3 regions of the Sphingobium fuliginis genome follow, and region 1 is predicted to be linked to each of the others. Evidence: predicted binding sites of a transcription regulator. Region 1 holds the regulator's gene; each other region holds the start of a gene.
The links. The regulator LexA, encoded in region 1, represses DNA repair genes until DNA is damaged. The targets are predictions, from matches to a motif close to GTTCCNCNCTTGTTCT.
Positions count from the first base shown of each region.

Region 2: a site for LexA is predicted at 686-701, ahead of H5V43_RS08310 (ImuA family protein). Genes of this name have one in related genera too.
Region 3: a site for LexA is predicted at 1,127-1,142, ahead of uvrA (excinuclease ABC subunit UvrA). Genes of this name have one in related genera too.

Region 1 covers NZ_CP060035.1:487,187-489,446, forward strand. The annotation lists gene H5V43_RS02310 (ComEC/Rec2 family competence protein) at 1-821, shown strand, start outside; gene lexA (transcriptional repressor LexA) at 812-1,498, opposite strand; gene H5V43_RS02320 (hypothetical protein) at 1,652-1,810, shown strand; gene H5V43_RS02325 (molybdopterin molybdotransferase MoeA) at 1,895-2,260, opposite strand, start outside.
Region 2 covers NZ_CP060035.1:1,746,129-1,748,388, reverse strand. The annotation lists gene H5V43_RS08315 (cytochrome c oxidase subunit II) at 1-484, opposite strand, end outside; gene H5V43_RS08310 (ImuA family protein) at 708-1,553, shown strand; gene H5V43_RS08305 (Y-family DNA polymerase) at 1,450-2,260, shown strand, end outside.
Region 3 covers NZ_CP060035.1:1,710,508-1,712,767, forward strand. The annotation lists gene H5V43_RS08120 (hypothetical protein) at 275-439, opposite strand; gene H5V43_RS08125 (septal ring lytic transglycosylase RlpA family protein) at 456-1,028, opposite strand; gene uvrA (excinuclease ABC subunit UvrA) at 1,192-2,260, shown strand, end outside.

The DNA of each region.
Region 1 (2,260 bases):
TGGGATCGATCGCCAATCTGGTGGCCATACCGCTTACGACGCTGGTGGTCATGCCGCTGGAGGCGACGGCCTTGCTGTTGGACCTAGGCGGGTGGGGTGCGCCCTTCTGGTGGCTTGCCGCGCGATCGATCGACCTGCTGTTGCTGATTGCCCATGGCGTGGCATCCAGCCCTTGGGCGGTGGTTCTGGCGCCCGCCCAGTCGGGCGTAGTGTTCGGCCTGATGCTGCTGGGCATGCTGTGGTGCCTGCTATGGCGAAGCCGGTGGCGCTGGGCGGGTCTGATGCCCGTGACCACCGGCGTCATGATGGTGCTGACCAGCCCGATGCCCGCCATATTGATAAGCGGGGACGGCCGGCATGTCGCGGTGCGCACTGCCGATGGCGGCATGGCGATGCTGCGGGCTCGCGCCGGCGGCTATGCGCGCGACGTCATGGCGGAAAGCGCGGGTTATGACGGTACCTTGCAGGCATTGACGGCGCTGCCCCAGGCTCGCTGTTCTCCCGATCTATGCGCCGTTCGCCTGAAGGGAGGGGGCCGGAACTGGAACCTGTTGCTGACGCGAAGCAGCGTGAGGATCGATAATGCGATACTGGCGCGGGATTGCGCCTATTCAGACATCGTCGTCAGCGACCGCCGCCTGCAGGGCGCCTGTCGCCCACGCTGGCTGAAGGTGGATCGACGCTTCCTCGCCAGGACGGGTGGCCTGACCATCGATCTGGACCATGGCACCATGCGCAGCGCGAAGGCGTGGCATGATGAGCACCCCTGGGTCGCGCGGCCTTCCAGCCGGCCGCGCGAATACAGGAAGCATCAGTTATAGCGGCGCAGCAACCCTGCCAGCTTGCCCTGGATGCGGACCTGCCGAGGGTCGTAGATCTGCGGTTCATAGGCGCTGTTGGCGGGATCGAGCCGGACCTTCGGACCCTCACGCCGGAAATATTTCAGCGTCGCTTCATTTTCGTCGATCAGGGCGACCACGATCTGCCCCTCGCGCGCGACGTCGGTGCGCTGGATAAGCGCGAAATCGCCGTCCAGAATGCCCGCTTCGACCATTGAATCCCCCGCCACTTCCAGCGCATAATGATCCCCGGTGCCCAGCAGCGCGGCGGGAACGGAAAGCATGTTCTGCCCCTCCAGCGCCTCGATCGGCACGCCCGCCGCGATCCGGCCGTGCAGCGGAATCTCCAATATGTCGTTGGCGGCGACCGGGGGCCTGCTGGCCGCTGGACCGGGCGTCAGCGGCGGCTTGGCAGGCACGACGACCTTGGGAGCGCGATGCATGGCATCGGGCAGTTTGAGCACTTCCAGTGCGCGGGCGCGATTGGGCAGGCGGCGGATGAAGCCGCGTTCCTCCAACGCATTGATCAGGCGGTGGATGCCGGATTTGGACCGCAGGTCCAGCGCTTCCTTCATCTCCTCGAAAGAGGGGGATACGCCTCCCTCCTCCAGCCGGGTCTGAATGAAGCTCAGCAATTCCTGTTGCTTGGGTGTCAACATCTCGCCTTGCCCTCCTTGGAACGGATGGAGAACGCATAGGAAACGGAACGGGGCAAGTCAAGCGCCTAACCGTTGGGCGCTTTTGCTGGAACGCGGAAGGCCGCAGGCCGTTTAACGCCTGCCTTCCACGAAGAAGGTGAATAGGAGAGAAAGATGGCCAACCAGAACAACCAGGGCGGCGGTCAACGTCGCGACCAGCAGGGCGGCGACCGCTCCAGCCAGGGTGGACGCCAGCAGCAGCAGGAAGACCGGCAGGGCCAGATGGGCGATGAACGCCGTCAGGACAAGTCGCCCGGCAAGCAGCAGCGCTGAAGGAACGGCGGCGGTCCAGCATGGCTGACATCGCCGCCATCCGTCAGGACTGCATTGGAAGGGGTCGCGCGGCGGCCCCTTTCCTTATGCGAGGGGAAGAACCGTGACGGGATCGCCGGCGGCGGCCGGAGCAGAGCCGGCAGGTCGCAGGATGAGGCAGTCGGCCATCGCCATGGCCGCGGTGGCGGCGCTGTCCTGCGATGTCACGGAAACGATGCCCGCTTCCGTGCGGAAGGCGCGAAGGTAATCGTCGCGTTCCCCCGTGGCGGGCAGCGGCGCGGCGAGCGTCGCCGGCGCGGTGCGGGGCAGGGGCGATGCCGCGCCCATCATGTTGCGGACCAGCGGCAACAGGAACAGCGTCGCCGTCACGAAGGCTGATACCGGATTGCCCGGCAGGCCCAGGAAGACGACGGAACCCAATGTCCCCGCCATCAACGGCTTGCCCGGACG
Region 2 (2,260 bases), 1.3 Mb from region 1:
CCCGGCCGAACGGGTCGAGCGGATCGAGGCCCAGCCCATTGTCGGGGGTGATATATTTCACCCCCGCCGCGCCCAGCACGCCATCCGGACCGGGATAGCGGAAGGACCATTGCCATTGCTGGCCGACCGCCTCGATGACGGTGGCTTCTTTCGGCACCGAGACATATTTGCCCCAGGCCGCGAGCCCCGGCGCCAGCATGCCGGCGATGCCGATGGCGGTCCAGAATGTCAGCCGCCTTTCCAGCGAAGGGTTTTCCGGCTCATAATGGGCGCGATGGCCGGGGCGATGGCGATATTTGACCAGCGCCCAGGCAAGGAACAGGTTCAGCCCGACAAAGGCCGCCCCGCATATCCAGAGCGTCACGTCGAGCGCGGAATCGATCGATCCCCAATTGGAGGCGATGGGCGTGCGCCACCATGGACTGAACAGGTGAAAGGCGACCGAACCGACCACGAGCATGGCGATGGCTACCGCAACCGGCACAAGCCCTCTCCCACATTGGCAGGCGCTCGCAGCCTTTCAGTCCGGCATTTCGAGTCGCCTCGGTAACACCCGCCGCGACAACTTACAGAAAAAGCGCTGACGGGGGAAGCGTTTGGGAAATTGCGGGGTGCGAGCGTCGCCAGCGCCTTTTCCGGCTCGGGCCTTCACGGTCGATTGACAGCGCCTGCCATTGCGGCGAAAAGAACAAACAGGGAACGAATATATGGCTGAGTCGGTGAAGACCCTCGCCGCCCTCAGGCGGCATATCGCATTGCTGGAGGGCGTTCCAGCCTCCCAGCCCCATGCGCGGGTGGAAACCGGCTATGCGCCGCTCGACCTGGCGCTGGACGGCGGTCTGGCGCGGGGTCGGGTGCATGAATTCTTCGCCGCGACAGAGGAAGGGGGGGCGGGGGCTGGGCTGGCCCTGATCCTCGCGCGGCTGGCGGCGGGGGAGGCGCCCCTGCTCTGGCTGCGCACGATGGCGGCGGGCCGGGCGGGGGGCATGCCCTATGGCCCCGGACTGGCCGCATTGGGCATCGATCCCGCCCGGTTGCTGATCGGCGCGATGGCCGATGACGCCATGCTGCTGCGAGCGGCGGTCGACGCGCTGCGATGCCCCGCTTTGGGCGCACTGGTGGTGGAATTGCGCGGGCCGGCGCCCTTGCTCGACCTGACAGCCAGCCGGCGGCTGGCGCTGGCGGCGGAGTCGTCCGGCGTCACCGCTTTCCTGCTGCGGGTGGGCGGCGATCCGGTGCCTAGCGCGGCGGACACGCGCTGGCGCATTGCGGCGGCGCCCTCTCTGCCCGTGCCGGGAAACGGGCCGGGCAGAAGCGCCTTCGACCTTGGCCTGTTGCGACGGCGGGCGGGACGGGACGGGCTCGGCTGGCGGCTGGTCTGGGACAATGGCCGGGGCATGTTTGAAGGAAGTGGAGGTGGGCGCGATGAACGCCATGGCCTTGGACAGGATGGCAGCGGACGGGAGGGCGGAGGACGCGATGGGCAAGCGCCGCTATCTGGCGCTGTGGTTTCCGTTCCTGCCGATCGACCGGCTTCGGATCGCGCGGCCTGATCTCTGGGCGCAGGGCGAAGGTCCCGCAGCCGTCGTCGAACAGGTGCGCGGCGCGATGCGGCTGGCGACGCTCGACGCCGACGCTCTCGCGCTGGGCCTGACGCCGGGCATGACGCTGGCCGATGCGCGTGCGCGGGAACCGGACCTGCGCGTGTTCGATGCCGATCCCCATGGCGATCAGGACTGGCTGGAGCGGCTCTGCGACGGTTGTTCCCGCTACACGCCGGTTGCGGCGCTGGATTCACCCTTCGGTCTGATGCTCGACATTACCGGCTGCGCGCATCTTTGGGGCGGGGAGGGGATGCTGGCGCGCGAGGCGGCCGAACGGCTGGAGCGTCATGGCATGCGGGTGCGCCATGCCCTTGCCGGAACGGCGGAGGGTGCGCATGCGCTGTGCCGTTTTCCGGTGGGCGCGGCGGCGGACGAGGATGCGGCGCTGCGCCGCCTGCCGGTCGAGGCGTTGCGGCTGGAGGATGAAAGCGCGGTGGCGTTGCGCCGCGCGGGACTGCGGACCGTGGGCGATCTGGCGGCGCGGCCGGCGGCGGTTCTGGCGTCGCGCTTCGGTGAGGCGGCGGTGGACGCGCTGCACGCTTTGCTGGGATTGGGGAGGCGGCCTCTTGCACCCCGGCGGTCGCGTCCCGCGATCCGGATCGAGCGGCGTTTTGCCGAGCCGATGGGCAGCACCGCCTTTGCCCTCCGGACGCTGG
Region 3 (2,260 bases), 1.2 Mb from region 1:
AGATCATCGTCTCTGTCTTCGCCCATTTTGTTTAGGCGCATTGCAAATGCATCGCTTTTCGCTTTCGACCGGCGCCTGTCCCTGTCGGCCAACGGCGCTCCTGTCGACCAAATACAGTCTGACAGGGACGAACGACAATTTTACGACAGAAAAACAACTGTTCCGTAGCGTAAAATTACAATTGTTCAACAATTCGCGCACATAAAAACACCCCCGGCGCAAGGGAAAGGCCGGGGGTGCATCCAGGAAGCTGTCGGGCTCTCCGGGATCTCTTTCAATCATCTTGCGGCGATACGGCCCGGGGCCAGTCGATCCATAGCCAGATCGTCGCCATGTCGAACCGCATCATAGCGCGGGTGCGCAACGACCGTTTTCCCCATTCGATGATCCGCCCATCCATCACGCCCGGCAACATCAGCCGGGGACGAACGGACGACATTCTTCCACGAACGACATCAGCGCCCCTGCGCGGCCAGCTGCGCCCGCAAATTGGCGAGCGTCCGCGCATCGACGACCGGCCGCTCCGGCGCCTCCTTCCCCTCGCGCAGCTTGCTGCGGTCCTTCTCCGGCGGCTCCACGACGCGCACCCTGACCGGCGCATGGCCCGTCGCCCTGATCCCCAGCTGCTCCGCCGCCCCGCGCGACAGGTCGATGATCCGCCCCCGCCCGGCAAAGGGCCCGCGATCGTTGATCCGCACCAGGATCGTCCGCCCCGTCTCCAGCGCCGTCACCTCGACATAGCTCGGCAGGGGCAGCGTCGCGTGCGCCGCCGTCACCGCCTTCGGCCGGAAGCGCTCGCCATTGGCCGTCCGGTTCCCGCTCTCCCCGCCATACCAGCTCGCATAGCCCAGATAATCATAGCCCGGATCGGCGGCAGGCACATAGGTCACGCCCCTGACGCTATAGGGCTTTCCCACCCGCACCGGCACGTCGCTCACGGGCCGATAGCGCACCCCCCCGCCACAGGCCGCCAGCGCCATCGCGACGCCCAGCGCGCCGAACCGCATCCGAACAAAAGTCCCGCTCATCCCCGCCCTTTACCCCAGCCCGGCGCGGGGGCAAAGCCGCCGCCTTTTCCTTTCGCCGCACAGTCCCTATCTTGCGCCCGACCGGCCCTTGCCTCCCAAGAACAAATCTGGAACAACACGCCCCCATGAGTCTCACGCAAATTTCTCAGCAGAGGTCTGCCGAATGCTGACCACCATAAGCGTCCGCGGCGCACGCGAGCATAATCTCAAGGGCGTCGACGTCGACCTTCCGCGCGACAGCCTGATCGTCATCACCGGCCTTTCCGGCTCGGGCAAGTCCTCCCTCGCCTTCGACACCATCTATGCCGAGGGTCAGCGCCGCTATGTCGAATCCCTCTCCGCCTATGCGCGCCAGTTCCTGGAGATGATGCAGAAGCCGGATGTAGAGCATATTGACGGCCTCTCCCCCGCCATCTCCATCGAGCAGAAGACGACCAGCCGCAACCCGCGCTCCACGGTCGCCACCGTGACGGAAATCTACGACTATATGCGCCTCCTCTGGGCGCGCGTCGGCATCCCCTATTCGCCCGCCACGGGCCTCCCCATCAGCGCCCAGACGGTCAGCCAGATGGTCGACCGCGTGATGCAGCTGCCCGAAGGAACGCGCTTCTACCTCCTCGCCCCCGTGGTCCGCGGCCGCAAGGGCGAATATCGCAAGGAACTGGCGGAGTGGCAGAAGGCCGGCTTCACCCGCGTCCGCATCGACGGCGAACTCTACGCCATCGAGGACGCCCCCGCCCTCGACAAGAAATACAAGCATGACATCGAAGTGGTTGTCGACCGCCTCGCCGTCAGCGACGACATGGCCACCCGCCTCGCCGACAGCTTCGAGCAGGCCCTGAAACTCGCCGACGGCCTCGCCTATGTCGACCTCGCGGACGGCGCCGTCCCCGGCCGCGAGGTCGAAGCGGAATCCACCGGCAACCTCAAGGGCGCAGGCATCCCCGCCAACCGCATCGTCTTCAGCGAGAAGTTCGCCTGCCCCGTCAGCGGCTTCACCATAGCGGAGATCGAACCGCGCCTCTTCTCCTTCAACGCCCCGCAGGGCGCCTGTCCCGCCTGCGACGGCCTGGGCGAACGGCAGGAGTTCGACCCCGAACTCGTCGTCCCCAACGAAGCCCTCAGCCTCAAGAAGGGCGCCGTCGTCCCCTGGGCCAAGTCCAACCCGCCCAGCCCCTATTATATGCAGGTCCTCGGCTCCCTCGCGAAGGAGTTCGGCTTCTCCCTCGACA